4 regions of the Ideonella flava genome follow, and region 4 is predicted to be linked to each of the others. Evidence: predicted binding sites of a transcription regulator. Region 4 holds the regulator's gene; each other region holds the start of a gene.

Region 1 (5,364 bases), on a different contig from region 4:
CGTGGGCGGCGAGTCCGAGGCCCATCAGCAGGGCGGCGTAGAAGCGGGCGTGGCGTGGCGGCATGCGATCGGGCGGAGTGTCGGTGCTCCAGCTACGGGGCAGCTGCGGCATTGGATGCACGCCGCGGCGGCGCGGCGCGCCCTTTCGCCGCCGCGCCGCGGGCTGCCGTGCGTTTGTTCACGCCTCGCCGTCGAAGAGCGGCAGGTTGTAGGCGGCCGGCGGCTCCTCGGCGGTGGTTGCCGCCGCCGTGGTGCGTTTCGGAGCCGCCCCGGCACGAGCCCGCGCCTGTGCCTGCCGGGCCTGCCACTCGCCCGGCGTCATCAGCTTGCCTCCGCGCACGCCCAGCAGGCGCAGGCGGCGAGTCAGGTCGACCCGCTTGAGGCACTCGCCGGCCGCGCGTCGGATGGCCAGTGCATCGGACGTGGGCTCGGGCAGCGTCAGGTCGCGGGTGGCGATCTTGAAATCGTCGAAGCGCAGCTTGATGCCAATGGTCTGGCTGAGGTAGCCCTTGCGCTGCAGGCCGGCGGCGAGCTCTTCGCACAGCTGGGTGAAGATGGTACCGAGCTGGGCCTTGTCGCGCACGGCGTGCAGGTCGCGGTCGAAGGTGGTCTCGTGGCTCATCGAGACCGGCTCGCCATCGGTGACCAGCGGCCTGTCGTCGCGGCCCCAGGCGGCGTCGTTCAGCCAGGCTCCGTAGCTGCGGCCGAAGTGCTCTATGAGCCAGGGGCGTTCACAACGGGCCAGGTCGCCCACGGTCTGGATGCCGAGCTCGGCCATCCGGGCCGCCGCCTTGGGCCCGATGCCGTTCACCTTGCGGGCGGCCAGGGGCCAGATGCGGGTCGGCACATCGTCCATCGTCAGCACGGTGAGGCCGTCGGGCTTCTCCAGCTCGGAGGCCAGCTTGGACAGCAGCTTGTTGGGCGTGACCCCTATCGAGCAGGTCAGGCCGCCGGTGGCGCGCTTGACGTTGTTCTTGATCTCCAGCGCCAGGGCCCGCACGCCGCCGAGGGGGTCGTGCCCCACCGGCTCCTGGGCGCCGGGGACGTTCGTCAGGTCGATGTAGATCTCGTCTATGCCGCGGTCCTCGATCACCGGGGCCAGCTCGGCCACGGCCGCCTTGAACCGGCGCGAGTACAGGCGGTACTGCTCGAAATCCACCGGCAGCAGCACCGCGTTGGGCGCGAGCGCGGCGGCCTTCATCGTGCCCATGGCGGAGAACACGCCCATGGCTCGGGCCTCGTAGGTGGAGGTGGTGATGACCCCGCGGCCGGCGTAATCCTTCAGCAGCGAGTAGCGCCGGGTGCCGTCGGGCAGCACTTCGGGCTGGTGGCGCCGACCACCACCCACCACCACCGGCTTGCCCCGCAGATCGGGGTAGCGCAGCAGCTCGACGGACGCGTAGAAAGCGTCCATGTCGAGGTGGGCGATGAGACGTCGGGGCGGGGGCATACAGGCGGCAGACCTGTATGGATTATCAGTGCCTGATGGCGCTTGTGCCAGTGGGCAGGCTGGGCTTCGACAGGCTCAGCCCGAACGGGATGGAGGTTGGAGCCATCCCACCCCCCGTTCGCCCTGAGCCTGTCGAAGGGCCTCGCGCAAGGAGGCTTCGACGAGCTCAGCCCGAACGGCGTGGACGTTGGAGGCATTTCACCCCCCGTTCACCCTGAGCCTGTCGAAGGGCCTCGTGCAAGGAGGCTTCGACGAGCTCAGCCCGAACGGGGTGGAGGTTGGAGCCATCCCACCACCCGTTCGACCTGAGCCCGTCGAAGGGCCTGAAGCACAAAGGCATCGACGAGCTCAGCCCGAACGGCGTGGAGGTTGGAGCCATCCCACCCCCCGTTCGCCCTGAGCCTGTCGAAGGGCCTGAAGCACAAAGGCTTCGACGAGCTCAGCCCGAACGGGTTGGAGGTTGGAGCATCCCACCATCCGTTCACCCTGAGCCTGTCGAAGGGCCTGAAGCACAAAGGCTTCGACGAGCTCAGCCCGAACGGGTTGGAGGTTGGAGCATCCCACCACCCGTTCACCCTGAGCCTGTCGAAGGGCCTGAAGCACAAAGGCTTCGACGAGCTCAGCCCGAACGGGTTGGAGGTTGGAGCATCCCACCCCCCGTTCGCCCTGAGCCTGTCGAAGGGCCTGAAGCACAAAGGCTTCGACAGGCTCAGCCCGAACGGGGTGGAGGTTGAGCCGTCCCACCACCCGTTCACCCTGAGCCTGTCGAAGAGGCCTGAAGCACGAAGGCTTCGACAGGCTCAGGCCGAACGGAAGGGAGCTTGAGCCAGAGCGGGGGAGGTTGATCCCGAACGCGGTCGAGCTGGATGCCCTCAGTGCCCCAGCCGCGCGCGGTGCCTTTCGATCTGCGCGCGCACCTGCTGAGGAGCGGTGCCGCCGATCACGTTGCGGGCGTTGAGCGAGCCGGTGAGGCTCAGCACCTCGAACACGTCCTCGCCGATGCTCGCATGCAGGGATTGCAGCGCTGTCAGCGGCAGCTCCGACAGGTCCACGCCTCGACCGAGCGCCTCCTTGACGGCGTGGGCCACCACCTCGTGCGCGTCGCGGAAGGGCAGGCCCTTCTTGACGAGGTAGTCGGCCAGGTCGGTCGCGGTGGCGTAGCCGCGTCGGGCGGCGGACTGCATGGCCTCGGCCTTGACCTTGAGGCCTCCCGAACGGGTGCCGTTGGCGGCATCGATCTCGCCACCCACCATCTCGGCCATGATGCGCAGCGTGTCCTTGACCGTGTCCACGGTGTCGAACAGCGGCTCCTTGTCTTCCTGGTTGTCCTTGTTGTAGGTCAGCGGCTGGCCCTTCATCAGGGTGATCAGCGCCATCAGGTGGCCGACGACGCGGCCGCTCTTGCCGCGGGCCAGCTCGGCGACGTCCGGGTTGCGCTTCTGCGGCATGATCGACGAGCCGGTGCAGTAGCGGTCCGACAGGTCGATGAAGCTGAAGTTCTGGCTCATCCACAGCACGATCTCTTCGGCCAGGCGCGAGACGTGCACCATGACCAGCGAGGCGAAGGCGGTGAACTCGATCGCGAAGTCGCGGTCGCTCACCGCATCCAGCGAGTTCTGGCAAACGCCGTCGAAGCCCAGCGCCTGGGCCACGCTTTCGCGGTCCAGCGGGTAGCTGGTGCCGGCCAGGGCGGCGGCGCCCAGTGGCAGGCGGTTGACGCGCTTGCGCACGTCGGCCAGCCGCTCGCCGTCACGGGCGAACATCTCCACGTAGGCCAGCAGGTGGTGCGCGAAGCTGACCGGCTGCGCGACCTGCATGTGGGTGAAGCCGGGCATCACCGTCTCGGTGTGGTGCGAAGCCACCGAGATCAGCGCGCGCTGCATGTCGGCCAGCAGGGTCGCGATGGCATCGATCTCGCCGCGCAGCCACAGGCGCACGTCGGTGGCGACCTGGTCGTTGCGCGAGCGGCCGGTGTGCAGGCGCTTGCCGGCATCGCCCACCAGCTGGGTCAGCCGGGCCTCGATGTTCAGGTGGACGTCCTCGAGCTCGTCCTTCCAGACGAACTCGCCGTTCTCGATCTCGCTCTTCACCTGCGCCATGCCGCGCTCGATGTCGGCCAGGTCCTGCGTGGCGATCACCCCCTGGCGCGCGAGCATCGCGGCGTGGGCCAGGCTGCCCTCGATGTCGGCCCGCCACAGGCGCTGGTCGAACGAGACACTGGCCGTGTAGCGCTTGACCAGCTCGCTCATCGGCTCCGAGAACAGGGCTGACCAAGCCTGGGACTTTTTGTCGAGTTGGGTCATTGGAGCCCCTCGTCCGATGAGTACATCGGCCGATCCCCCGAGGGGATGCCGGCCGGCTGGGGAGCGGCCCGGCGCTCGGCCGGCGTCGCGCTGATGAGCGTTGCGGTGGGCATGTGATGTTCCGTCAGGGAAACCCTGGATTCTAGAAGTCGCGGGGACGAGCGGCCTGGTCCCGCCGACGACAATGGCCGCCGTGAGACCGACGCAAGACACCGGCACCGCCAGCACGCTCTTCGATGACCTGCGCGAGGCCGTCACGGCCCCTGACCCCTCCCGGCCCGAGCCGCTGCCCCTGTGCCGCAGCGGCACGATGTTGAGGGCCCTGCTGCTGGTCGTGGTGGTGCTGGGCACGGCCCTGCTGTTCAGCGCCCACAGCTTGTTCGGCTGGCTGGAGGAGCTGGCCTCGGCCGCCACCGTGGCCGTGCCGGCCACCTTGCTGTGGGTGCTGGTGGCCTGTGCAGGGCGCCGCGTGATCGCTCGGGCCGCAGCTCCTTTGCAGGTGGGCGTGGCCGCTGCGTTCGGCGCCGCCGCCGCGCTGGCCCTGTGGTGGCCGCTGGCCTCCGTCGGCATGGCGCCTTCGCCGGCCTCCCACCCGCTGGCGCCGGCCTTGGCGGGCGCCTTGATGGCGGCGCTGGTGTTCCAGAACGAACGGTGGCGTGAACGCGCTCGCCTGCCGGCCGCGGCCGCGGCCCGCCTGGCAGACCTGCAGACCCGCATTCGCCCGCACTTCCTGTTCAACACGCTCAACACCGCGATCGCCCTGGTGCAGCTGGATCCGCAACGCGCCGAGGAGGTGCTGGAGGACCTGTCCGACCTGTTTCGCGCCGCGCTGGGCGCGCTGGACCAGGCGACCACGCTCGGCGCCGAGATCGAGTTGAGCCGGCGCTATCTCGCCATCGAGCAGCTGCGCTTTGGCCGCCGGCTCGACGTCGAATGGGATCTCGATGCCAACGCGACGGCGGCCCGGCTGCCGCCGCTGGCCCTGCAGCCGCTGATCGAGAACGCCGTGCGCCACGGCATAGAGCCGGCCGACAAGGGCGGAACGATAGAGATCCGCACCCGCCGCCGCCGCGACCGGGTGCTGATCTCGGTGACGAACACCGTCGCGTCCGGCCCCTCGAAGGCCGGCCATGGCATCGGCATTGCCAGCGTCCGCGAACGCCTGCGGCTGATGCATGATCTGGACGCCGATTTCCGCAGCGGCCTGACCGAGGACGGCCGCTACCGCGTCAGCATCGGGATACCCGTCTGAACATGGATCGACTACGCGTCCTCATCGTCGACGACGAACCGCTGGCCCGCATGCGGCTGCGGGGTCTGCTGGCCGACTGCGTCCACCCGGGCGCCACGGTGGTCGACGAAGCCGGCAGTGCCGCCGAAGCGCTGCACGCCCTGGCCCGGCTGCAGGTCGACGCGGTGCTGCTGGACATCCACATGCCGGGCATGGATGGCATGGCGTTGGCCCAGCGCCTGCGCGACCAGCCGGTCGCTCCGGCGGTGGTGCTGGTCACCGCGCACGCCGAGCATGCGCTGCAGGCCTTCGAGGTCGATGCCGTCGATTACCTGACCAAGCCGGTCCGGCGCGCGCGCCTGCAGGAGGCGCTGGTGCGC
Region 2 (5,364 bases), on a different contig from region 4:
CTTAGGCGGCCTCGCAGCGATCGCGCCCGGCGTTCTTCGCGCGGTACAACGCCGCATCGGTGCGGCGCAGCCAGTCCGTGACGCTTTCGTCCGCCCGATGCGCGGCGATGCCGACGCTCAGGGTCGCCCCGCCGAGCGCCAGCGCGGCGCCTTGCGCGGTGGCCGCGGCCACCCGTTGCCGCAGGCGCTCGGCCAGTTCGATGGCTTCGGGCAGGGGGGTGCCCGGCAGCACGATCAGGAATTCCTCGCCACCCCAGCGCGCGACCAGATCGCTGGAGCGCGTCGCCCGGAGCAGGGCTTCGGCCACCTCCGCCAGCACCTGGTCGCCGGCCTCGTGGCCGAGCCGGTCGTTGACGTGCTTGAAGTGATCGATGTCGCACAGCAGTGCCACAGGCGGCGGCACGCGCGGCGGCGGCCGAACCAGGCCGCCGAGTACCACCACCGCCTGCCGGCGATTGGCCAGGCCGGTGAGCGAATCGGTCGCCGCCAGCACGCGCAACTGCTGCGCCACGCCGTGCTGCCGGGACAACAGCCTCTTCATCTGCAGCCAGCCGGTCAGGCAGACGATGAAGACCGCGTGCGAGGCCAGCACGTTGAGCAGCAGGGCCACGTCCTTGCCTTGGCCCAGGGGCGACGTGAGGCGCCAGGCGAAGCCGGCCGCCACCAGCAGCAGGATGATGCAGGCCGACCACACGGCCGCACGGGAGTCCAGCAGGATGAAGGCGAGCGCATGGATCAGCGGCAGCCAGGTCAGCAGGGTGATCGCGTCGTAGTTGCCGATCAGCGGACCGACTTGCAGGAGCTCGATCGCCAGCTCGCCCAGCTGGCTGACGGCCACGGCGAGGAACCCCACCCAGCGCACGGCACCCACGCAGCGGGGCCAGCGCCACAGCACGGCCACGCAGCTGGCGTACACGACCCCCATCGCCGGATAGGCGTAGCGGTTGACCACGCTCAGGCGACCTTCCGACACCTCCATCCACCACAGCAGCGCGATCACCAGCGTGCCCACCGCGAACAGCGGCACCATGACGCGCACCATCAGGCGGTCGAAGGCCTGCTCGGCGCTCAGGTCGACGCTGGGGGCAGGAGGGGGCAGTGGCGGAACCAAGGCGAGGAAGGCGACAGGGCCAATCGGCTCTTCGTCACGGCGTGCTTCGCCTTGAGTGGGGAAGGTGTGACAGTCCCTGCAGGCCCAGCCGGCGCCCGGGGGATCACCAGCGATCGCGCAGCCGCCGCGCCAGGTCCAGCACCGGCCCGGGCGGCGGGGTGAGCGGGCCGCTGGCCCAGCTCGGCGTGGCGGGGCCGACGCTGTCGAAGCGCGCTGCCACCTCGGGCGGGATGAAGCGCGTCAGCCCGCCGTACAGGTGGCGGTCCCCGAAGCGGCGCTGCTGGGTCACGTAAAAGCGCTGCGGGACCATCAAGGCCAGGTGGTGACGCGCCCGGGTCATCGCCACGTAGAGCAGCCTCCGCTCCTCCTCGAGCTGTACCGGCGTCGCGGTGGCGAGGTCGCCCGGGAGGCAGCCGTCGATCACGTTGAGCACCGTCACCGAAGACCACTCCTGTCCCTTGGCCGCGTGGATGGTCGACAGGATCAGGTAGTCCTCGTCCATCAGCGGGTCGCCGGCCTCGTCGCTGGTGGCTTGCGGCGGATCGAGGGTGAGCTCGGTGAGGAAGCGCTCGCGGCTCGCGTGGCCGGCGGCGAGGCGGGCCAGCTGCTCGAGATCGGCGTGGCGCGGGGCCGGGTGGTCGTGCAGCCGCTCCAGGTGCGGCAGGTACCACTCGACGACGGCGGCGAGCTCGCCGGGCCAGTCGCTCGACTCGGCCAGGCGGGCGAGCAGGGCGGCCAGGGGCGCCCAGTCGCCGCGGGCCGCGGTGGGCGGCTCGAACGCCTGCAGGATGGAGTGCGGATCGCCGCTGGCGTCCATCGCATCGAGCAGGCGCCGCGCGCTGGCCGGGCCGATGCCGGGCACGAGCTGCGCCACGCGGAAACCCGCCAGCCGGTGGCGCGGGTTGCTCGCCCAGCGCAGCAGCGACAGCACGTCCTTGATGTGGGCCGCCTCCAGGAATTTCAGGCCGCCATACTTGACGAAGGGGATGCGGCGGCGCGCCAGCTCCAGCTCCAGCGCCGCGCTGTGCGAAGAGCTGCGGAACAGCACCGCCTGCGACTTCAGCCTCAGCCCGCCCTCGCGCCGCGCAAGGATCTGCCCGCACACCCAGCGCGCCTGCGAGAGCTCGTCGTCCACCGCCACGAGTTGCGGCCGCTCGGCGCCGGCGCGGTCGGTCCAGAGGGTCTTGGCGAAGCGCTCGGGCGCCAGGGCGATGACGGCGTTGGCCGCATCCAGCAATGGCTGGGTCGAGCGGTAGTTGCGGCTCAGGGTGACGATGCGCGCGGGCGGCGTGAAGGCCGAAGGGAAGTCGAGGATGTTGCGCACCTCGGCCGCGCGGAAGGCGTAGATGGATTGCGCATCGTCACCCACCACCGTCAGGCCCCGGCCGCCCGGCTTGAGGGCCAGCAGGATGGCCGCCTGCAGGCGATTCGTGTCCTGGTACTCGTCGACCAGCACGTGGCTGAAGCGCTCGCCGAGCCAGGCGGCGATGTCGGGCTCGCGCATCATCTCGGCCCACCACAGCAGCAGGTCGTCGTAGTCGAGCGACTGCTGGTGGCGCTTGGCATCTTCATAGGCTCGAAAGAGCGAGCGCAGCTCGGCCTCGGAGTCGGCGCACCAGGGCCAGTTCTCGCGCAGCAGGTCGGCCACGGGGGCCTGGCTGTTGACGGCGCGCGAATAGATCGCGAGGCAGGTGCCCTTGAGCGGAAATCGCTTCTCCTTCGACGACAGGCCCTGGGCATCACGCACCAGGCCCATCAGGTCTTCCGCGTCGCCGCGGTCGAGGATGCTGAAGTTCTCGTCCAGCCCCAGGCGGGCAGCCTGTTCGCGCAGCAGCCTGGCGCCCATGGCGTGGAAGGTGCCCGCCCAGGGCAACAGCGGGCCCTTGGAGCCCGGCGGCAAGCCCAGCACGGCCTGCAGCTGCGCGGCGACCCGTTGCTGCATCTCTTGCGCGGCGCGGCGGGAGAAGGTCAGCAGCAGCAGGCGGTTGGGATCCGCGCCGCCGGCGACGAGGTGCGCGACGCGCGTCGCCAGCGTGGTGGTCTTGCCGGCGCCGGCACCGGCGATGACCAGCAGCGGGTCGTCACCGTGCTCGACGGCCGCGCGCTGCTCTTCGTTCAGCGCGGCCAGCGGATCTTGCCCGCAAGCGGCAGGGGCGGGGGGGTACAGCACGGCAGACACCCCGGCAGCATACTGGATGGATGGCCAGTGGCGCCGGGCGCCACGAAGCACTAACCTGCAGCCGCTGCGGTGCGGGGGAGGCCCACGGCGGTTCGCCCGGTGCACCAGCACATCAATGAAGCCTGCGCGAACCTTTCTGGGTCGGTTGCTCCTGCTGGTCGGCGTCGTGACGCTGCCCTGGGTCGTGGCGTTGTCATATGAGATCGAGCACGACCGCCGCGCCGCGGAGCAGGCCGCCCTGGAAAGCATGCGGCAGCGCTCGCAGTTGCTGGCCCAGGAGGCCGCCCGCATGCTCCAGCGTGGCCGCCAGCTGCTGGACTTCCTCGCCGCCCGCCCGGAGATCCTCCAGGACGATCGATCGGCCTGCCGTTCGCTGTTGACCGGCCTGGTGCGCATAGAGCCCTTGCTGGCGAACGCCGGCTACGCCGACGCCGACGGAAGCGTGCGCTGCACCACGGTCGAGAGCGCCAGCGTGCCCACCAGCGTGGCGCGCACGCAGGCGTTCCAGGCCGCCCGGGGCAGCCCCCAGGTGAGGCTGGGTCCCGTGCGGCCCAGCGTGGTGAACGGCCATCCGGTGTTGCCCATCCTGCGCGGCGTGGCCGGGCCGGGGGGTGAAGACCGGGGCGTGCTGGTGCTGATGCTCGACCTGCAGGCCTGGTCGGACTCCTGGGCCCGGCATCTGCTGGCCGAGGGCGGCACGCTGACGCTGCAGGACGCCGCCGGGACGGTGCTCGGCCGCTATCCCGATCCGCCGAAATGGATAGGCCAGCGCCTGCCCGAGCAGCCCGCTTCGGCAGGTCGCGACCTGCCGGCCGACATCCGCCTCGCGACCGGCCTGGACGGTGTCCGGCGCTTCTATGCGCTGACGCCCGTGAGCGACTGGCCTCTCACCGCCGTGGCCGGCATTTCGGAGGAAGCGGTGGTGGCCCCCGCTCGACGCAACGCCCTGCGGGCCGCGCTGGCGCTCGCCCTGCTGACGGCGCTGGTCGGCTGGCTGGCCTGGCGGTTGTCTCGCCGGCTGGTCGCCCCGCTCGAGCACCTGGCGGCGACCGCCCGCGCCGTGGCCCAGGGCGCCCGCGCCGCTCGTGCCGACGAGGCGCTGCCCGGCGAATTCAGCGCCGTCGCCGGCGAGTTCAACCGCATGCTCGACAGCCGCGACCAGGCGCAGGCCCGCCTGTCCGAATCGGAGCGGCGCTTTCGCGAGATGCTGGACACGGTGGAGCTGTTCGCGGTCGCGGCCGACGTCGACGGGCGCATCACCTACTGCAACGACTTCTTCCTCAAACGCACCGGCTGGACGCTGCAGGAGCTGGCCGGGGCGGACTACGGCGAGCGCTGCGTACCGCCGGAACGGCGTCGCGACCGCGACAGCTGGCGCCATGCCCTGCGCGAGGGGCAGCTGCCGGCACACGCCGAAGCCGCCATCCTCACGCGCCAGGGCGAGCGCCGCCTGGTGCGCTGGAGCAGCACCATGCTGCGCGACGAGCAGGGCGTGGTCATAGGGCGCGCCAGCATAGGCGAGGACGTCACCGACCAGCGCCGCGCCGAGCAGCAGGTCCTGCGGCTGTCCGGCTTCCTGCAGGCCCTGTCGCGCACCCAGCGGGCCATCATTCACCGCTATCCCCGCGACGAGCTGCTGCGAGAGGCCTGCGACGCCTGCGTCGACGCGGGCCAGGCGCGCATGGCCAGCGCCTGGCTGAGGCAGGCCGGCGAAGGCAGCGAGTCGCTGGTCTCGGTGGCCTGGGCCGGGCCGGCCGAGCGTCTGTTCGGGCGCCTGCCCATGAGCCGCAGCCTGGCCGATCCCGGGCTGGCCGACACGCTCACCGGCCATGCGCTCGGCGAGGGCCTGTGGGGCATCAGCAGCGACCTGCTGAACGACCCGCTGGCGGCGGACTGGCGGGACCAGGCGACCACCGCCGGCGTGCTGGCGCAGGCCGTCTTCCCGCTGCGATGCGCGGGCGAGGTCATAGGCGTGCTGCTGCTGCACGTCGACGAGGCGGACTGGTTCGACGACGCGCTGGTGAAACTGCTGCACCAGCTGACCGACGAACTCGCGTTCGCGCTGGACAACCTG
Region 3 (5,364 bases), on a different contig from region 4:
GCCGGAACGCCGGGGGGCGCAGCCGTGAGCCGCGCCGACCACGATTTCAGCCAGTCCAGGGCGCTGATCATCGACGGTCACCCCACCTCGCGCAGCATCCTGGCCGCGCAACTGCGCGACCTGGGCGTGGGCACCGTGGTGCAGTGCAGCCGGATTGCCGACGCACGCCGGCACCTCGAAGGGCGCGAATTCGACGTCGTGCTGTGCGAACAGCACTTCCACGAGGGCAACGCCTCGGGCCAGTCCTTGCTGGACGACCTGCGCCGGGCCCAACTGCTGCCGTTTTCCACCGTCTTCGTGATGGTGACGGGCGAGGCGAGCTATACCGCCGTCGCCGAGGCCGCCGAATCGGCGCTGGACAGCTATCTGCTCAAGCCCTTTGCGGCCACCTCGCTGGCCGAGCGCCTGCTGCAGGCCCGCAAGCGAAAGCGGGTGCTGAGCGACATCTTCACGGCGGTGGAAGCGGGCGACTTCGACCAGGCCGCCAGGCTGTGTCTGGTGCGCTTCCAGGCCCGGGCTCCCTACTGGCTGTATGCCGCCCGTATCGGGGCCGAGCTGCTGCTGCGGTTGGGTCAGCATGAGGCGGCACAGACGCTTTTCCAGGCCGTCATTGACGCGCAGGCGCTGCCTTGGGCGAGGCTCGGCATTGCCCGCTCACAGCTGGAAGGCGGCAAAGTCCACCAGGCCCGCCGGACGCTGGAAGTGCTCATATCCGACGATCCGAGCCACGCCGATGCGTATGACGTGATGGGTCGGGTCCACGTCGAGCAAGGCTCGCTTGCCGAGGCGCTGGAAACCTATCGCATGGCGACCCAGCTGACGCCCGGCTCGATAGAACGCCTGCAGCGGCAGGGCATGCTGGCCTTCTACTGCGGCGAGCATGCCGAAGCGCGAAAGGCGCTGGAGCGTGCCGCGAGCATCGGCATCACCTCCAAGTTGTTCGACCTGCAATCCATGGTGCTGCTGGCCTTCGCCCGCTTCCGCGACAAGGACGGCAAGGGCCTGCAACGCTGCGCGGACAACGTGCGCCACGTCCTGGAACGTCATGCCTCGAGCAAGCGCGTGCGCCGATTCGGCCGGCTGATCGACGTGCTCGTCCTGATGATGGGCCGCCAGATCGCCCGCGTGCTCGGCGAGCTGCGCGACCTGGCGCAGGAGTTTCGCGAAACCGATTTCGACATCGAAGCCGCCCTGAACATGGTGAGCCTGCTGTCCGAGCTGGCGGCGGCCGAGCTTCAGCTGGAAGAAGCCAGCCGCTGGATCGACAGCATCGCGCTGCGCTTTTGCGTTTCCCGCAGCCTTTCGGAGCTGCTGGCCAAGGCCGCCGGCGCGCATGCGCCCTATGCGGAGCAGGTTCGCGCCGCCCACGCCAAGGTCACGGCACTCGCCGAATCCGCGATGAACCACAGCCTGAACGGGGAGCCGCGCGCCGCCGCCAAAGCCCTGCTCGCCCACGGCGCCCAGACGCAGAACACCAAGCTGGTCGACATGGCCCGCATGGTGCTGCAGCGGCATGCCGACAAGATCAGCGACGCGACCGAACTGCACTCCATGGCCGACGAGTTGCATGCCCGTCTCGCCAACGCCGCCCTTCCTGGCCTGGCCGGAGGCAGCCGCCAGGCAGGTGGCGTCGCCTTGCGATCCACACCGGAAACCACGGGATCCCCACCGGCCTCTACGCCTCCGACTTCGCCTGCGCAGAACGATCCGGCTGCTGCGGCCGTGAACTAGAACAGACTCTGCTGGACGGGCGCGCCGACCGGTTTGCCCTTGTCGGGCCCCGCTGGTCTCTCGAAGCGAGTCAGGTCCAGGGCGATCCTTTCCTCGTTCAAGCCCAGCCTCGCGACGGCCTTGTCGAAACGCTGCCGGATGAGCTGGGCCCAGATGCCCTCGCCGCTCATGCGCTTGCCGAACCGGGCATCATAGTCCTTGCCGCCGCGCATCTCGCGCAGGCGCGCCATCACGCGCTTGGCGCGGGCCGGGAAATGCACCTCCAGCCATTGCTGGAACAACGGATTCACCTCCCAGGGCAGGCGCAGCACGATGCTGAAGGCGTGCCTGGCCCCGGCCTGGGCCGCTGCTTCGAGCACACGCTCGATCTCCGGCTCGTTGATGAAGGGGATGACCGGCGACACGCTGACGCCCACCGGCACGCCAGCGGCGGTCAGCCTCTCGATCGTCTTCAGGCGCCGTTCGGGGTGCGCAGCCCGTGGCTCGAGGATGCGCGCCAGCTCCGGATCCAGTGTCGTGATGGACACATAGGCCGCTGCCATTCGCTGCGCAGCCATCGGCGCCAGGAGGTCGATGTCGCGCTCTATGCCGGAGGATTTGGTGATGACCGAGAAGGCGTGCCTGAATTCGCTCAGCACCTGGATCACCGAGCGGGTGATGTTCAACTTGCGCTCGGCCGGCTGATAGGCGTCCGTCGCGGAGCCAATGTTGAGCATCAACGGCGTGTAGCTCGGACTTTGCAGCGTGGCACGCAGACGCTCCGCGGCGTTGACCTTGGCAAAGATGCGCGTCTCGAAATCCAGCCCGGGCGAGAGGTTGAAGTAGCTGTGCGTCGGGCGCGCGAAGCAGTAGATGCAGCCGTGCTCGCAGCCCCGGTAGGGGTTGATCGAGAGATCGAAGTTGACATCCGGCGAATCGTTGCCGTTCAGGATGGACTTGACCCGCTGCTCGAAGATCTGCGTGGTCGGCGGGAGCGCCTCTTCGCTGACCGCCTGCTCGAACGTCCCCCAGCCATCGTCGAAGCTCTCGTGACGCTCGATGGTGAAGCGATGCTCTATGGCCCAGCCCGTGCCACGGCCCTTGGGAGGGACGACAAGCATGGCCTGCTCCGAGGCAGGCGGCGACGGCCGTTGCGACTGATGACTTGGCATACTGTGAATATATACAGTATGCCAGCCTCCGCCAAGCGCCCTGCTGGGGACAGGGACGGCGGCGCGCCTCAGTACTCCTGCGAGTAGGCGTCCGGCGCGAGGTTGTCGAACTTGGTGTTCTGCTTCAGGAAGGCGAGCTTCACCGTGCCGACCGGGCCATTTCGCTGTTTGCCGATGATGATCTCGGCCACGCCGACTTCCTTGGAGTCCTTGTTGTAGTACTCGTCCCGATAGATGAACATGATGACGTCCGCATCTTGTTCGATGGCGCCGGACTCGCGCAGATCGCTCATCATCGGTCGCTTGTCGGTGCGCGTCTCGACCGAGCGATTGAGCTGCGACAGCGCGATCACCGGGCAATTCAGCTCCTTGGCCAAGGCCTTCAGGCCCCGCGAGATCTCGCTGATCTCGGTGGCGCGGTTCTCGCCGCTGGAGGTGCTGGTGCCGCTCATCAACTGCAGGTAGTCGATCACGATCAGGCCGAGCTTGCCGCACTGGCGTGCCTGGCGACGTGAACGCGCGCGCAGCTCCGCCGAGTTCAGCGCAGGGGTCTCGTCGATGAAGATGGACGCCTTGGACAGCTTGTCGACCGCTTCCGTCAAGCGCCCCCAGTCGTCGTCGCGCAGGCGGCCGGTGCGCAATCCGGACTGGTCTATCCGGCCCAGCGAGCCGACCATCCGCAAGGCCAGCTGCGCGGCTCCCATTTCCATGGAGAACACCACCACCGGCAGGCCTTCGTTCACCGCGACCGCCTCGGCGATGTTCAGCGCGAAGGCGGTCTTTCCCATCGACGGCCGGGCGGCCAGGATGATCAGGTCGCCGCCCTGCAGGCCCGCGGTCATGCGGTCCATGTCGAAGAAGCCGGTCCGTACGCCGGTGACCTCTTCTGCGCCGTTCTCGGCCAGCTCGGTGACGCGGTCGATCAGTTGCACCACCAGCTGGTCCATGCTCTGGAAGCCCTGCTTGGTACGCTGGCCCTCCTCGCCGATCTTGAAGATCTTGCCTTCGGCCTCGTCGAGGATCTGCGACACCTGGCGCCCTTGCGGGTTGAAGGCCGCGGTGGCGATCTCGTCACTGGCGGCTATCAGTTTGCGCAGGATCGCCCGCTCGCGAACGATCTCGGCATAGCGGCGAAGGTTGGCCGCGCTGGGCACGCTCTGGGCCAGGGCGTTCAGGTAGGCCAGGCCGCCGCATTCCTCTGCCTTGCCGAGCGACTGCAATTGCTCGAAGACGGTGATCACGTCGGCCGGCTTGGTCGCGCTGATCAAGCCGCCGATGGCGCCGAAGATCAGCCGATGCTCGTAACGGTAGAAATCCGTCTCGCTGAGGACATCGGCCGCCCGGTCCCAGGCACCGTTGTCAAGCAGCAGGCCGCCCAGCACGCTTTGCTCCGCCTCTATCGAATGCGGAGGCACGCGCAGCTTGGCGACTTCGTCATCGCGCGGCGCGGCGCGGGGGTCGTGGGCGTCGAAGATCGAGGACATCAATCGATCCTATGAAGCGGTGGAACGGCCGCAAGGGGGAGAACTGCCGAGGCCCGCGCGCTCTTCCTGGCACGCTGTGCGCAAACCTGTGCACATCCCTGTGGGCAGGCGGCGCAAACCAGTGGATAACGTGCCGCCCAAATGAAAGAAGCCGGCGGGTGCCGGCCTCTTGGTGGAGAAGCTGTGGATCAGTCGGCTTCGCCGACGACCTTCACGGTGATCTCGACCACGACATCGGTGTGGGCGGCGACGTTGACCGGGAACTCGCCGACGGCCTTCAGCGGGCCGTTGGGCAGGCGAACCTGGGCCTTCGCGACCTGGAAGCCCGACTTGCCGAGCGCCTCGGCGATGTCATGGTTGGTCACGGAACCGAACAGGCGGCCATCGACGCCAGCCTTCTGGCTGATGGTGACGGTGAGGCCAGCCAGCTTCTCGCCGGCGGCTTGCGCGGCGGCCAGCTTCTCGGCGGCGACCTTCTCCAGTTCGGCGCGGCGCGCCTGGAATTCCTGGATCGCGGCCTCGGTGGCGCGGCGGGCGCGCTTGGTCGGGATCAGGAAGTTGCGGGCGAAGCCGTCCTTGACCTTGACGATGTCGCCGAGGTTGCCCAGGTTGGCCACCTTGTCCAGCAGAATGACTTGCATGCGTGGACTCCTCAGACCTTGTGTTGATCGCTGTACGGCAGCATCGCCAGGTAGCGCGAGCGCTTGATGGCGTTGGTCAGCTGGCGTTGGAAGAAGGCGCGGGTGCCGGTCAGGCGAGCGGGCGTGATCTTGCCGTTCTCACCGATGAAATCGCGCAGCAGGTCGACATCCTTGTAGTCGATCGACTCGACGCCGGTGACCGTGAAGCGGCAGAACTTCTTGCGGCGGAAAAGCAGCGACTGCTGGTTGCGCTTCGGCCGGCGATCCTTGGAAAAACGTGACTTGGGCGGGGGCATGATGACCTCTGTAAATGTCTATCCGGTGTTTGAACAGGGGCGTCAGGTCAGTCGGGTCAGG
Region 4 (5,364 bases):
CCGTGCCGGGACCAACGCCCGTTGCCGCGCCACCAGCCGGTTGCGGCGGGCTCGTCGCCTGTGCGAAGCTGCGGGCGTCGCCGAAGTCCTGCTCTTGAAGTCCGCATTCCGCCACCTCGCCCCCCAGTTCCTCCTCGTTGCCGGCCTGTGGACGCTGATCGCGTTGTGCACCGGGCTGGCGGACTTGGCCTGGCTGCAACTGGCCGGGCGGCCGACGCCGGTGATCGAGGTGCTGAAGCGCCCGCTGATCGAGCACTGGATCTGGGCCACGCTCACACCGGTGGTGTTTGCGCTGGCGCACCGTGTGCCGCTCACCGGCCCGAATCGCTGGCGGGCGTTCGGCCTGCACATGCTGTTCTTCGTGGCCCTGTCGATGGTTCACTGCGTGGTCGCGCAGGCCATCGGCAGCCCGCTCGCGCTCGTGCCGAAGCAGTTCGCCGGCTCGCCGCTGGTGCTGCGCTTTCTCGAGGAGTTCTATTCCGACCTGTGGATGTACTGGCCGCTGGTCGGCGTGAAGGCCCTGATCGACGCTCACACGGCGGAGCGGGAGCGTGCCCTGCAGGCCAGCCGGCTGGGCCAGCTCATGGCCGACCTGCAGCTGTCCGTGTTGCGGGCGCAGATCCAGCCGCACTTCCTGTTCAACACGCTGCACGCCGTGTCCGCCCTGATGCGCGTGGATCCCCGCGCCGCGGAGGACATGGTGTCCGACCTGGCCGAGGTGCTGCGAGCCTCGTTCGAGGATCCGGCGGCCCATGAGACCACCTTGCGGCGCGAGCTGGCGGTGGTGGATTGCTACCTGCGCATCCAGCAGCGGCGCTTGGGCGAGCGCTTGACGCTGGTGCAGTCCATAGATCCCGACGCGCTGGATGCCGCCGTGCCCACGCTCGTGCTGCAGTCGCTGGTCGAGAACGCGGTGGTGCACGGCATAGCACCGGTGAACCGGCCGGGGCGGCTCGAGATCACCGCACGGAGGGAGGCCGCCGAGCTGCTGCTCGCTGTCCAGGACGATGGCTCGGGCCTGCCGGAGGCGCCGCGGCCGGGGGTCGGTCTGGCGAATGCGAAGAAGCGGCTGCGCCAGCTCTACGGCGACGCGCACAGCTTCGAGCTCGATGGGCGGGCCGGGGCGGGAACGCGGGTCACCTTGCGAATGCCCTTTCGCGCTGTCACGTGAGCCATGAAGATCCGCACCCTCATCGTCGACGACGAACCGCTCGCCCGCCTGAACCTCGCGACGCTGCTGGCCGAGGAGGACGATTTCGAGATCGTCGGTGAATGCGCGGATGCAGCCAGCGCTGCCGGGGCCATTGCCGCGCAAGCGCCGCAGCTGCTCTTCCTCGACGTTCAGATGCCGGGCGCCGATGGCTTCGGACTGCTGCAGTCCGTGCGCGCCGCTGCACAGGACTCGGTGGCCGCCATGGCCGTGGTCTTCGTCACCGCGCATGCGCAGTTCGCCCTGCGCGCCTTCGATGCCCAGGCGCTGGACTACCTGCTGAAGCCTTTCCGCCGCGAGCGCTTCGAGGCCACGCTGGACAGGGTTAGGCAGTTCCTCGGTTCACGGGCCGCCGAGCTGACCTTGATCGAGGTGCCGCCGCCGCTGGCGATCGAGCCCGATCGCATGGTGGTCAAGAGCGGCCACCAGCTGGTGTTCGTGCCGTTCGACGAGCTGGAGCTGATCCGCGCTGCGGCGAACTACGTCACCCTGCACTTCGGCAGCAACGAGGTGCTGGATGTGAGGGAGAGGATAGGCGTGCTCGCGCAGCAGTTGCCGGCGACGCGATTCCTTCGCATCCATCGCTCCTACATCGTCAACCTGGCGCAACTGCGCTCGCTCTATCCCGTGGGCGGCGGCGAGTACATGGCCACGCTGCGCAATGGGCGGGAGCTGCCGGTGGGGCCGAGTTATCCGGCGGCGATCAGGCGTGCGCTGGCGGCGGCTCGCATCCCGAGATTTGGCGGGGCAGGCGGGTGGTAGCGATCAGTTGGTGATCTGGCCGTGGCGCTGCTTGCGCGCGGCGGTGTAGGCCCACCAGGGCTTGGGCGCGGCGCCTTCCATGAAATCGACGATGGCCATGAAGGTGTCGAGCACGCAGGGATCCTGCCTGTGGCCGGTGGCGTGCTCGAGTGCGCGGTACAGCGCGAAGGCGTCACGCCCGCGCAGCTCTGCCGGGTGCTGGATGCCCAGCAGGCGCAGGTCACCGGCCATGGCCGGGCCGACGTTCGGCAACTGCTCCAGCACCGCGCATTCGTCGGCGCAGGCGGCCTTGGGAGCCTTGATGGGGCGTACGGGCGATGCGGCGCGAGCCATGGCAACGTTCGCTCAGAACACCATGTGCTGCCGCACCAGGCCGACGGCCACGCCCTCGATGGCGAACTCGCATTGGCCGGGCGCGATGACGATGGGCTGGAAATCGGGGTTCTCGGGCAGCAGCTCGATCGTGTGGCGCGTGCGATGCAGGCGCTTGACCGTGACCTCGTCGTCCAGCCTCGCCACGACGATCTGGCCGTTGCGGGCTTCTGCCGTCTTCTGCACCGCGAGCAGGTCGCCGTCCATGATGCCGGCGTCGCGCATGCTCATGCCCTTGACCTTGAGCAGGTAGTCGGGACGCCGCGGGAAAAGGCTCGCCTCGAGCAGGTAGGTCTGGTCGATGTTTTCCTGGGCGAGGATGGGGTTGCCGGCGGCCACGCGCCCGACCAACGGCAAGGTCAGCTGGGCCAGGCTTGGCAGGGGCAGCGAGAATTGCTTGCCGCGGGCCTCGTTCAGGGCCCGCAGCGTGTTGGACTGCAGGCGAATGCCGCGAGAGGTGCCACCGACCAGCTCGATCACGCCCTTGCGGGCCAGGGCCTGCAGGTGCTCCTCGGCGGCATTGGGTGAGCGAAAACCGAGTTCTGCCGCGATCTCGGCCCGGGTGGGGGGGGCGCCGGTGCGCTCGATGGTGGTTTGCACCAGGTCGAGAATCTGCTGCTGGCGGGCGGTGAGCTTCGGGCTTTCAATCATGGCGGCGGGCCTACCGGGCAAGCGGTACGGCTGAGTTTGCATCCAGTATCTGTATTTTTATCCAGACATCGTTGAAATGCAAAACAAATCACAGCAGGCGGCGGGCACGGTCGTGATCCTGGGAACCGGCGGCACCATTGCCGGCTCCGGCGACGACGTCGGCTACACGGCGGGGCAAATGAGCGTGCAGGCCCTGGTGGGGGCCGTGCCAGCACTGGCCGGGCGCCAGCTCGAGGCCGAGCAGGTGGCCCAGGTCGACAGCAAGGACATGAGCCACGCCATCTGGCAGCGGCTGGCGCAGCGGCTGGCGCACCACCTCGCGCGTGAAGAGGTGGCCGGCGTGGTCGTGACCCACGGCACCGACACGCTGGAAGAGACGGCTTGGTTCCTGCAGCGGGTGCTGGCCCCGGCCAAGCCGGTCGTGCTGACAGCCGCCATGCGCCCGGCGACCTCGCTGCAGGCCGACGGCCCGCAGAACCTGCTGGACGCGGTGACGCTCGCTGCCTGGCCGGGCGCACAGGGTGTGGTGGCCGTGCTGCAGGGCCGCGTCCACGGCCCGGCCGAGGTGCGCAAGCGCCAGCCCTTCGCCCTGGATGCATTCGAATCCGGCGAGGACGGCCCGCTGGCGGTGGTGCAGGAAGGGCAGGTCAGAGCGCTGCGCTCCTGGCCCTCGGGCGAGGCGCTCGGCCTGGAGCGGATCGCGGCCGATGCCGGCACGTGGCCGCGGGTCGACATCGTGGTGAGCCATGCCGGCGCGGACGGCGTCGTGGTGGAGGCGCTGGTGGCCGCCGGTGCCCGCGGGCTCGTGGTCGAGGGCACCGGGAACGGCACCGTGCACGCGTCGCTGCTCGCGGCCCTGGCGCGGGCGCGGGCGGCTGGCCTGCCGGTGCTCAGGGCGAGCCGATGCTCGGGCGGAGCGATCGTCGGCTCGCCCGAAGGGGCCTTGCCTACGGCTGGTGTCCTCACGCCGGCCAAGGCGCGGGTGGAACTGCTGCTGCAGCTGCTATTGCCGCCTTCTTCTTGAACCGCTGCGGGCCACTCCGACGACGTTGAGGGGACGCCAGCGCGCAGAGCCGACTCTTGAGGTGCACCATGAAAAAAGCCCCTCGGGTGGACAAACCCGAGGAGCTTCGCGATGAACGGTGACGGCTTGGTGCCGTCTCCCCCCGCTCAGACGACGGTCAGCGACACGTCGATGTTGCCGCGGGTCGCGTTCGAGTACGGGCACACCTGGTGCGCGGCGGCGACCAGCGCCTCGGCGGCGGCCTTTTCCATTCCGGGCACGGTGATGCGCATGGCGACCTGGATGCCGAAGCCGGCCGGGATGGGGCCGATGCCCACGTCGGCGCTGATCGACACGTCGGCCGGCAGCGAGATCTTCTGCTTGGCCGCCACGGCCTTCATCGCGCCGATGAAGCAGGCCGAGTAGCCGGCAGCGAAGAGCTGCTCGGGGTTCGTGCCCGCGCCGCCGTCACCGCCCAGTTCCTTCGGCGTGCTGAGCGTCAGCGACAGGCGGCCGTCGTCGGTCTTGGAGGTGCCGGTGCGGCCACCGGTGGAGGTGGCGTGGGCGGTGTAGAGGACCTTTTCGAGAGCCATGTTGTCTTCCTTTGGGTGATTGAAGGGATAGGTCAGGCCGCGGCCTGGGTGAGGTTGTCACGCAGGGACTTCAGGCGTTGCGTGAGGGAGGAAACTTCGTCGAGCTGGCAATCGGTTGCGCAGAGGATCTGCTGCGGGATGCTGCTCGCGCGGGCCTTCATCGAGCGGCCGGCCGGCGTGAGCTGGATCAGCACGCGGCGCTCGTCAACCGCATCGCGCAGGCGCTGCACCAGGCCGGCGGCTTCCAGCCGCTTGAGCAGGGGCGTGAGCGTGCCGGAATCCAGGGTCAGCCGGTCTCCGATCGCGCTGACGGCTTGGCTGTCCTCCTCCCACAGCACCAGCATCACCAGGTACTGTGGATAGGTCAGGCCCAGCGGCGCCAGCAGCGGCTTGTAGAGCTTGGTCATGGCCAGCGAGGCCGAATACAGGCCGAAGCACAACTGCATGTCCAGCGCCAGCCAGTTGGCAGCGGGCTTGGAGGGGCTGGGGGTCTTCGCCATGGGCAGAAGTATTGCGCACAATTTAAATGCGCACAATTAATAGGGGAATGAGATCCGACTGCGCCGCCTGGCGGTGGCGGTCAGATGTCGAGGGTGTAGACGACGGCCGCGGCGCGTTCCGCGGCACTGTGGCCTTCGAGCGCGCGATCCCATTCGTGGCCGGTGGCACCGCTGCCGGGTTTCAGGCGCTGGGTCATCACGGCGACTTCCTCGGAGCCGGCGTCGAACTCGCCGGCCGCTTCGCGTGTGTCGGTGAACAGCCTGGCGATGGTG

Evidence for each region. The regulator LexA, encoded in region 4, represses DNA repair genes until DNA is damaged. The targets are predictions, from matches to a motif close to ACTGTATNNNNATACAGT.
Region 1: the regulator LexA is predicted to act here: its motif matches at 1,463-1,480, upstream of ACS5PM_RS04320 (DNA polymerase Y family protein).
Region 2: the regulator LexA is predicted to act here: its motif matches at 3,302-3,319, upstream of ACS5PM_RS14695 (ATP-dependent helicase).
Region 3: the regulator LexA is predicted to act here: its motif matches at 2,883-2,900, upstream of ACS5PM_RS13515 (PA0069 family radical SAM protein).

What each region holds. Positions count from the first base shown of each region.
Region 1 is NZ_JBPZHD010000002.1:106,252-111,615, forward strand. Features, by position in the region: gene ACS5PM_RS04315 (DUF3034 family protein) at 1-64, opposite strand, end outside; gene ACS5PM_RS04320 (DNA polymerase Y family protein) at 179-1,450, opposite strand; gene ACS5PM_RS04325 (hypothetical protein) at 1,820-2,275, shown strand; gene argH (argininosuccinate lyase) at 2,323-3,753, opposite strand; gene ACS5PM_RS04335 (sensor histidine kinase) at 3,947-5,005, shown strand; gene ACS5PM_RS04340 (LytR/AlgR family response regulator transcription factor) at 5,008-5,364, shown strand, end outside.
Region 2 is NZ_JBPZHD010000006.1:190,726-196,089, forward strand. Features, by position in the region: gene ACS5PM_RS14690 (GGDEF domain-containing protein) at 2-1,111, opposite strand; gene ACS5PM_RS14695 (ATP-dependent helicase) at 1,215-3,281, opposite strand; gene ACS5PM_RS14700 (PAS domain S-box protein) at 3,406-5,364, shown strand, end outside.
Region 3 is NZ_JBPZHD010000005.1:428,511-433,874, forward strand. Features, by position in the region: gene ACS5PM_RS13510 (response regulator) at 25-1,731, shown strand; gene ACS5PM_RS13515 (PA0069 family radical SAM protein) at 1,728-2,831, opposite strand; gene dnaB (replicative DNA helicase) at 2,951-4,366, opposite strand; gene rplI (50S ribosomal protein L9) at 4,555-5,007, opposite strand; gene rpsR (30S ribosomal protein S18) at 5,019-5,303, opposite strand; gene priB (primosomal replication protein N) at 5,360-5,364, opposite strand, start outside.
Region 4 is NZ_JBPZHD010000001.1:546,506-551,869, reverse strand. Features, by position in the region: gene ACS5PM_RS02480 (sensor histidine kinase) at 95-1,171, shown strand; gene ACS5PM_RS02475 (LytR/AlgR family response regulator transcription factor) at 1,175-1,972, shown strand; gene ACS5PM_RS02470 (helix-hairpin-helix domain-containing protein) at 1,976-2,305, opposite strand; gene lexA (transcriptional repressor LexA) at 2,318-2,995, opposite strand; gene ACS5PM_RS02460 (asparaginase) at 3,072-4,019, shown strand; gene ACS5PM_RS02455 (organic hydroperoxide resistance protein) at 4,166-4,591, opposite strand; gene ACS5PM_RS02450 (MarR family winged helix-turn-helix transcriptional regulator) at 4,624-5,091, opposite strand; gene ACS5PM_RS02445 (hypothetical protein) at 5,172-5,364, opposite strand, start outside.